One region of the Massilia sp. CFBP9012 genome, then DNA from elsewhere that is predicted to be linked to it. Evidence: predicted binding sites of a transcription regulator. Region 1 holds the regulator's gene; the other holds the start of a gene.
The links. The regulator HrcA, encoded in region 1, represses chaperone genes, less so after heat shock. The targets are predictions, from matches to a motif close to TTAGCACTCNNNNNNNNNGAGTGCTAA.

Region 1 (4,305 bases):
TTGTGGAAGTAGGCCAGGCTGGCCTCGTGGCCCCGGTCCTTCCAGGCGATGCCGATTTCCTTGTTGACCGAGGTCTCCGGCGCCAGGTTGTCGTTGCCGCGCACATAGCAGCCGCCACCCAGGTTCGGGTTGTTGACCGGGCAGCCGTTGCCGCGCGTGTAGTACAGGTAGTTCGGATTCGACTGGTACAGGTTCGGCGCCTTGAAGGCGCGCGCTATGCCGCCGCGCAAGGTCAAGGTTGGACCCAAGGCATATGAGGCATTCAGGCTCGGGCTCCAGTTGGTGCCGAACTGGCTGTGCTTGTCGAAGCGCAGGCCCGGGGTCAGGGTGAATGCGGTATTCACGCCGATATTGTCTTCAACATAGACGGCATAGGTTTCGGCGCTCGACCGGCCATCGCGTTCGCCAGCCGGCATGCCGGGAATCGCGGTGGCGGCCTGCGTCATCGAATACGGATCGTTGAGCTTTTCCTTGCGCGCCTCGAAGCCGGCGGTGAGCATCTGCGCCACCCCGCCGAAGTTGAGCGGCGTATGGATCTCGCCGTTGGCGCCGTAGGTTTCCAGCTCCGACGTCGAGCGCTTGGCCGGATCGCTGATGCTGCCTTCCGGTCCGCCCGCCAGGCCTTCGTTCATGCGCGTATTGTCGGTGCCTTCATAGGTCAGCCACAGGCGCGAGGTGGTCGCGCCCCACTTGCCGCGGTGGGTCAGCGCGGCGCTGCGGCGCAGCATGACGTTGGTTTCGGCAGCGGCATTGGCCAGCTCGCCCAGGATCGGGAAGCCGGCCGCATTCACGGCCCGGTCGCCAGCATAGATATTGCCCTGGCGGCTGAAGTTGGATTCGAACTCAAGCACCTGGTCGGGCATGAAGTCCCAGCGCAGCAGGCCGCCGATGTCGCGGTTGCGCACGCCCTCGCGTCCGGCCGGCGGGATCGCGCCGTTGGCGCTGTTGTCCGGCGTGGCGTTCAGCGCCAGCGCGTCGGCGTCGGTCTTGTTGACGTTGCCGAACACGCGGAACGACACCTTGCCGGCCAGCGGACCGGACAGGTTGAAGCCGAGCCGCTTGCTGTCGCCCTCCTCGCTGTGCTCCGGCGCCAGTGCATAGGCGGTGACCGAACCGGTGAGATAGTCGCCCGGCGCCTTGGTGATAATGTTGATCACGCCGCCGGCGGCGCCGGAACCGTAGCGCGCCGCCGCCGGGCCGCGCAGCACCTCGATGCGCTCGACCGCCTCGGCCGGCACCCAGTTGGTGTCGCCGCGCGTGTTGCGCTCGCCGCTGCGGCCCATGCGCACCGAGTTGCGCGAGCTGACCGGCTTGCCATCGACCAGGATCAGGGTGTTTTCCGGGCCCATGCCGCGCAGGTCGATCTGGCGGTTGTTGCCGTATTGGCCGCTGGCGCTGTTGCCGGTCAGGTTGACGCCCGGCATGGTGCGGATCAGCTCGGCCAGGTCATTGGCTGGCGGACGCGCTTCGATATCTTCCGAGGTGATGACCGAGACGCCGATCGCCTGCTTCAGTTCCTGCTCGGCGGTGCCGACGATGTGCACCTGCTGCATCGGCGCGTTGCCGGGGGTCTGCTGGGCCATGGCCGGCAGCCCGACCAGCGCCAGTCCGATTGCCGCGGCCAGCGGCGTCATGCGTATTGCTGTCAGTTTCATCCCTCTTGTTCCTGTTATTTGACTGTTCTGTGGGCAAGCCGGAATGCTCCGGCTCAATGCAATTGAGAATCATACTCATTTGCATTTCAAAAACTATGTCAAATTGTGGCGAGAGGGTTGCCAGCCTTGCACTGGCTTAAGTTTTTGCGATTCAGGAGTGGCTGAGGGCGTTCGACAGCAGCTTGGCCGTGATGTCGACGATCGGGATCACTCTTTCATAGGCCATCCGCGTCGGGCCGATCACGCCCAGGGTGCCGACGATGCGGCCATCGACCGCATACGGCGCCGTCACCACGCTCATCTCGTCCATCGGCACCAGCTTCGATTCGCCGCCGATGAAGATCTGCACGCCGCCGGCCTTGCTCGAGACGTCGAGCAATTGCATGAGGCCCGTTTTTTGCTCGAACATCTCGAACATCTGGCGCAGCGAGCTCATGTTGGACGACAGGTCGGACACCGACAGCAGGTTGCGCTCGCCGGAGATGACCATATCGTCGCCCTCGGCCATCGCCTCGCTGCCGGCCTCGACCGCCGCCTGCATCAGGCGGCCCATATCGTCGCGCAATTGCTGCAGCTCGCCGCTCAGGCGCTTGCGCACCGCGTCGAAGGACAGGCCGGCGAAGTTCTGGTTCAGGTAGTTGGCCGACTGGGTCAGTTGCGACGGAGAGTAATCCTGATCGAGCAGCAGCAGCCGGTTCTGGACGTCGCCGCGCGGATCGACGATCACGAGCAGGATGCGCTTTTCGCCCAGGCGCAGGAATTCGATCTGCTGGAACACCGACTCGCGGCGCGGGCTCTGCACCACGCCGGCGAATTGCGACAGCGAGGACAGCATCTGCGCCGCGTTGGCGATCAGTTTCTGCGGTTGCAGGTTGGACAAGGGCTGCGGCAAACGCATGCGCTCGGCATCGACCGTCTTGTCGTCGATCGGCCCCACCGTCAGCAGGGTGTCGACGAACACGCGGTAGCCGCGCGGGGTCGGGATGCGGCCGGCCGAGGTGTGCGGGCTGGCGACGAAGCCCATCTCCTCGAGGTCGGCCATGACGTTGCGGATGGTGGCTGGCGACAACTCCAGGCCTGGCAGCTTGGACAGCGCGCGCGAGCCTACCGGCTGGCCGTCGGCGATATAGCGCTCGACGAGGGCTTTGAGCAGGGTGTGGGCGCGTTGGTCGAGTTGCATGATTCCAGGAAACGTTCGATGCTCGTATTAAGTGTGTGCATTATAGGCAGGTTGAGACGTGGCACGGGCAGCGCAAGGCTTGCTGTGACGCATGTCCAACGCTCTAGCCCGCGTCTTTACAGCGATTCAAGCCAATCGAGCAGTGCGTCGAGGCTGGCCACTTCGACGTCGGGCCGGACTTCATGGGCCAGTTCGTTGACCTTGCCGGTCCGGTTCATCCAGGCCGCGCGCAGGCCGGCGCTCTGGGCGCCCTGGACGTCCAGCAACAGGTCGTCGCCCACGTACAGGGTCTCGTTCGGCTCGACGCCGAGCGCGGCGCAGCCGGCAAGAAAGATGCCGGGGTCGGGCTTGGCGCGGCCGAACTCGCGCGCCGCCACCGAGGCCTGGAAATGATGGGCCAGGCCGATGGTCTGCAGGTCGGCCACGCCGTTGGTGACCGAGCCGACCAGCGCATGGCGCTTCAGGCGCGCAAGGCCCGGCACGACATCCTTATAGGGCGTCACGGCATTGCGGGCGGCAAAGAACACCGTCATCGCCAGTTCGGCCTTGCCGGGATCCTCGCCCACCTGTTCGAAGGCGGCGACCAGGCCGGCATGGCGCAGCGCGCCCAGGTCGATCCCGAACTCGGGGCGCGCGGCCAGGAGTTCCAGGCGCGCCGCCCGCAGGCTGTCGATCGTGAAGCGTTCGGCCACCCGCGGCGCGTGCTCGCCGAGCCAGGCATACAACAGTTTTTCGGCTTCCAGGATCACGGGCGCGATCGGCCACAGGGTATCGTCGAGGTCGAACAGGACGGCTTTCGGCCAGGGTTGGCGGGTCATCGGCTTCCAGACTAGGGGGAAAAGGTGCGTCCCAAGCATAGCGATGCGCCAGTCCGAATGCAATGCGCACGCCGCCTGCACTCTGGAATATTGCCTTTGTTGAATTATGGTTACACCAAGATACAAAACCAAATACGCCCGAAATGGACCAGCTGCTTGCCAAATGGACTAAAATGTTGAGCGATTTTTCTATTCTCACCGCGCAGCTGCGCTTTCCCGCTAGATTTTTTGGAGATGTTATGAAGAGTTCCTACCTGCGTGCCGGCGCGGCGCTGGCCTGCGCGGTCGCACTGTCTGCCTGCGGCGGAAGCGATGGCCAGCTGGAGCTGGGCGGCACGTTCGAAGGTGTGACCAAGCCTGGCCTGGTCGTGACCAGCGGCGGCCAGGAGAAGGCAATCACGCCGCCGGCCAATGGTTCCGGCCAGGGGCGATGGGCGTTCGATAACCTGATCTCGACCGACGACCGCTATAGCGTCGATTTCAAGTCCAAGCCGTCGAACGTCAAGGATTGCAAGATCGCCAATCCGAGCGGCCGTGCGGGCTACCACGTCTACACCGTCTACATCACGTGTGAGCTCAACCGCCATGCGCTGTCCGGCAGCGTCAGCAACCTGAAGGGCAGTCTGGTCCTGGTCAACGGCGCCGACCGGGT
Region 2 (4,305 bases), on a different contig from region 1:
GGCGAACTGGTCTACCTGGCCGGCCCGTCGGGCGCCGGCAAGTCGACCCTCATGAAGATGGTGGCGGCGGTCGAGCGTCCCAGCAGCGGCAAGGTGATCGTCAACGGCCAGGACATCGGCCGCATCAAGCCGGCCGGGATTCCCTTCCTGCGCCGGAATATCGGCATCATCTTCCAGCAGCAGCGCCTGCTCAACGACCGCAACATCCTGGCCAACACCATGCTGCCCCTGCTGGTGACGGGCGCCCGCACCGCCGACGCCGCGCAGCGCGCCCGCGCCGCGCTCGACCGGGTCGGCCTGCTCGACCGCGCCAGGGCGATGCCGCTCGAACTGTCGGGCGGCGAACAGCAGCGGGTGGCGGTCGCGCGCGCGATCGTCAACCGGCCGCAGATCATCCTGGCCGACGAACCGACCGCCAATCTCGACCGCGTGGCGGCCGACAAGGTGCTCGATGCGCTGCGCGCCTTCCACGCCGCCGGCGTCACCTGCGTCATCTCGACCCACGACGAGCAAGTGCTGGCAGGCAGCACGCGGGTGATCCGCCTCGAACAAGGCCAGCTGGTCGGAGGTGCGGCATGAGCCCGTGGCTGCGTCAGCACCGCTTCGCCCTCGGGGCCGCGCTGTCGACGGTGCGCAAGTCGCCCGGCAGCTTCCTGTTCAACGTGCTGGTGGTCGCGCTCGCGCTGACCCTGCCGTTCGCGGGCATCACCCTGCTCGACAATGTGCGTCCCCTGTCCGAGCAATTATCGGTCGATCCCGAGATCAGCCTGTTCATGCGCGACGACGCCAGCCGCGCCGATGCCGAGGCGCTGGCGCCGCGCATCCGCCAGCTCGTCGCACCGCAGGGTGGGAAGGATGCGGAAATCGCCTTCGTACCGCGCGAGCAGGCGCTCGCTTCGCTCAAGGAGCGTAGCGGCCTGGGCGACGTGCTGGAAACCTTGGGCGACAATCCCTTGCCTGATAGCTATGTGATGAAGCTCGGCGGCTTCGCCAGCGCCGGCGCCGCCGACCAGGTGGACCTGATTACCGAGCGCCTGGCCGCACTGCCGGGCGTGGAGACGGTGCAGGTCGATTCGGCCTGGGTCAAGCGCCTGGCCGCGATGCTGGCCATCCTGCGCCTGGCGCTGCTGCTGCTGGCGGCCACCCTGGGCATCGTCGTGATCGCGGTCGTATTCAATACGATCCGCCTGCAGGTGCTGACCCAGAAAGAAGAAATCTCGGTCTCGCAACTGCTGGGCGCAACCAACGATTTCATACACCGTCCGTTCTTCTATACCGGCGCCCTGCTCGGCCTGTGCGCCGGCGCGGTGGCGCTGGGCGCGGTGACCCTGGCCCTGCGTCCGCTGAACGGCGCGATCGGGGAATTCGCCCGCCTGTACGGCTCGAATTTCCAGCTGGCAGCGCTGGGGGCACTTGAAGTCGCCGGCCTGCTGGCGGTCAGCGCCGGGTTGGGCCTGATCGGCGCCCTGCTGTCGGTGCGGCGTCACCTGGCGCGCCAGCGTTGAACGGCGGTCCTACAATCTTGCAGATTAAAAAACTGTCGGGATGGTATTGAAAACGCGATAAGCATCACCATGTGTGGTAGCAGGGCTAGGCGGCCCTCCTGTGTGGCTGCCTGCCCCATTACTGGACAAGACCTCGTCGCGTGATATCGCAATGAATCCTACGGCCTAGCTGCCATCCCCTACGCTTCCACGCGCATAAGTCCTACAGGCAGCGCCGTGGCTACGTGCGCCATCCAACAGAATACGTGCCCCACCGGCCGTAAGCTGTATCTAACGTTATTCCAGTCATTCCTGGCTCACTTTTGAGCCGAATCAACTGAACATGCAAGAGCTGCTCTACAGTGGAACCGTCGGCAATTTGGTTCCCTGGAGCAATACTTTGAACAATCTTAAGCGCCGGGACCACTTCTGGCACTCTCCCCGGGTGAGTGCTAATATATGGCTCAAGGCAATCGAAATTCAAGTTACGCATCCAGGTAACAAGCCGTAACAGCAGTGCCGCAAGGCAATAAGTTATGGCACATTAAGGATGCAGCAAGATTACTACGAGGGAAATGAATATGTCCGCACAATCCGCATTGGTTCCGACCGGCAGTCGTGCTCTGGGACTGGGTTTCACCGGCAATCTGGGCAATATCGACGCCTATATCTCGGCCGTCAACCGCCTGCCGATGCTGACGCACGAAGAAGAAGTATCGCTGGCAAAGCGGCTGCGCGACGACCATGATCTCGACGCGGCGCAAAAGCTGGTGCTGTCGCACCTGCGCCTGGTGGTATCGATCGCGCGCGGCTATCTGGGCTATGGCCTGCCACACGCCGACCTGATCCAGGAAGGCAATATCGGCCTGATGAAGGCGGTCAAGCGCTTCGACCCGAACCAAGGCGTGCGCCTGGTGTCGTATGCCATGCACTGGATCAAGGCCGAGATGCATGAATACATTCTCAAAAACTGGCGCTTGGTAAAGGTTGCCACGACCAAGGCACAGCGCAAGCTGTTCTTCAACCTGCGCAGCAACAAGACCGGCCTGGACGCGATGTCGCCGGGCCAGGTCGACGACTTGGCCAAGCTGCTGGGCGTCAAGCGCGAAGAAGTGATCGAGATGGAAACCCGTCTGTCGGGCCGCGACATCGCGCTGGAATCGCCGACCGACGACGAAGACGACAAGTTCTCGCCGATCGCCTATCTGTCGTCGGACCAGCAGGAACCGACCAAGGTGCTCGAAGCCCAGCAGGTCACCCGCCTGCAGTCCGAAGGCCTGGAAACCGCGCTGGGCAAGCTCGACCCGCGTTCGCGCCGCATCATCGAGGCGCGCTGGCTGGCCAACGACGACGGCTCGGGCGCCACGCTGCATACGCTGGCCGAAGAGTTCAGCGTCTCGGCCGAGCGCATCCGCCAGATCGAATCGGCCGCGCTCAAGAAGATGAAAGGCGCGCTGGCGGCTTACGTGTAAGCGACCCACCTTCAGCCACCGTCGTCCCCGCGCAGGCGGGGACCCAAGTACTGCATGCGTAGACTGAACGCTTGCAAGCTTGGGTCCCGCCTCCGCGGGGACGACGCGTTTACGTCAGCCTCAATGCACCGGCATGAAGAACGGCTTGTTCTTATCCTTGAGCAAAAACACCAGGAACTTGGCCGGCTTGGTCTTGCTCGCATTGCGGCCCACCGTATGCAGGTCGCGCGGGTTTTCATAGAAGGTCTCGCCCGGCCCCAGCGTGTGTTGCTTCCCGCCCTTCACCCCCATCACGATCGTCCCTTCCAGCACATAGATGAAGCCATGCGCATCGTGGCGGTGGACGGGGTCGCCGCCGCCCGGCGGATAGACGACGGTGATCATCAGCACTTCCTTGCCGGGATGGTCGTCCAGCGCCTTGCTGAACAGCTCCTTGACGACCGGATCCAGCGCCGCGGCCCAGACGGGCGCCGCCAGCGGCAGGGTCATCAACAGGCCGGCGGCTCCGGCAAATTTTCTCAGGCGTGACATGGTCTCTCCTTCAATACGAATGTGAACATGACGTCCAGTGTAGGGAGAGTCCTGCCCGTGCGACAGGCGCGCGCCGGGCCCCATGCCGCTGCCTCGAACGCAACAATCGGAAGCCGCGCCGCATGCCATGCCTTGGCGGGATTCGGCCGTTATTTGTCATTTACGAAAAAGATCTCGCGCAACTACCATGATGGAAGTCACATGAGCAACTAAGTAGCAACAAGTATCAACTGAGAGAAGCCATGAAGAACGAACGCTTCGCGATCGGTGAATTCGTCCAGCCATCATCCCCATTGACGCCGGCCGCGCCTGAAATGGATGGGCTGGCCTCGAGCTTTTCCACCACCTATGCCGGCGTGCTCGCCTTCATCGCCGTGGTCCACGAAGGCTCGTTCGCCCGCGCCGCCGAGCGCCTCGGCATCGGCCGCTCCGCCGTCAGCCGCAGCGTACAGAAACTCGAATCGCAGCTCGACACCCGCCTGTTCCTGCGCACCACGCGCAGCACCTCGCTCACCAGCGAGGGCGAACTGTTCTACGCCAACTGCAAGCCGGGCGTGGAGCGGATCGTGCAATCGGTGGAAGAGATGCGCGAGCTGCGCTGCGGCGTGCCGCGCGGCCAGCTGCGCCTGCACGCGGCGAGCGACTTCGGCCGCAAGATCGTGGCGCCGCTGCTGCGCGGCTTCCACGCCAGCTATCCGGACATCCGGCTCGACCTGATCCTCGACGACAGCCCGCTCGACTTCATCGCCGACCGCATCGACGTGTCGTTCCGCAACGGCCGCCTGGACGACAGCCAGCTGGTCGCGCGCCAGCTGATC

Region 2: the regulator HrcA is predicted to act here: its motif matches at 1,914-1,940, upstream of rpoH (RNA polymerase sigma factor RpoH).

Annotation. Positions count from the first base shown of each region.
Region 1 covers NZ_JAXCWM010000005.1:110,436-114,740, reverse strand. Annotated here, with positions in the region: gene SOM61_RS09585 (TonB-dependent siderophore receptor) at 1-1,655, opposite strand, end outside; gene hrcA (heat-inducible transcriptional repressor HrcA) at 1,807-2,835, opposite strand; gene SOM61_RS09575 (HAD family hydrolase) at 2,952-3,653, opposite strand; gene SOM61_RS09570 (hypothetical protein) at 3,893-4,305, shown strand, end outside.
Region 2 covers NZ_JAXCWM010000002.1:226,864-231,168, reverse strand. Annotated here, with positions in the region: gene SOM61_RS03720 (cell division ATP-binding protein FtsE) at 1-579, shown strand, start outside; gene ftsX (permease-like cell division protein FtsX) at 576-1,505, shown strand; gene rpoH (RNA polymerase sigma factor RpoH) at 2,066-2,956, shown strand; gene SOM61_RS03705 (cupin domain-containing protein) at 3,077-3,487, opposite strand; gene SOM61_RS03700 (LysR family transcriptional regulator) at 3,802-4,305, shown strand, end outside.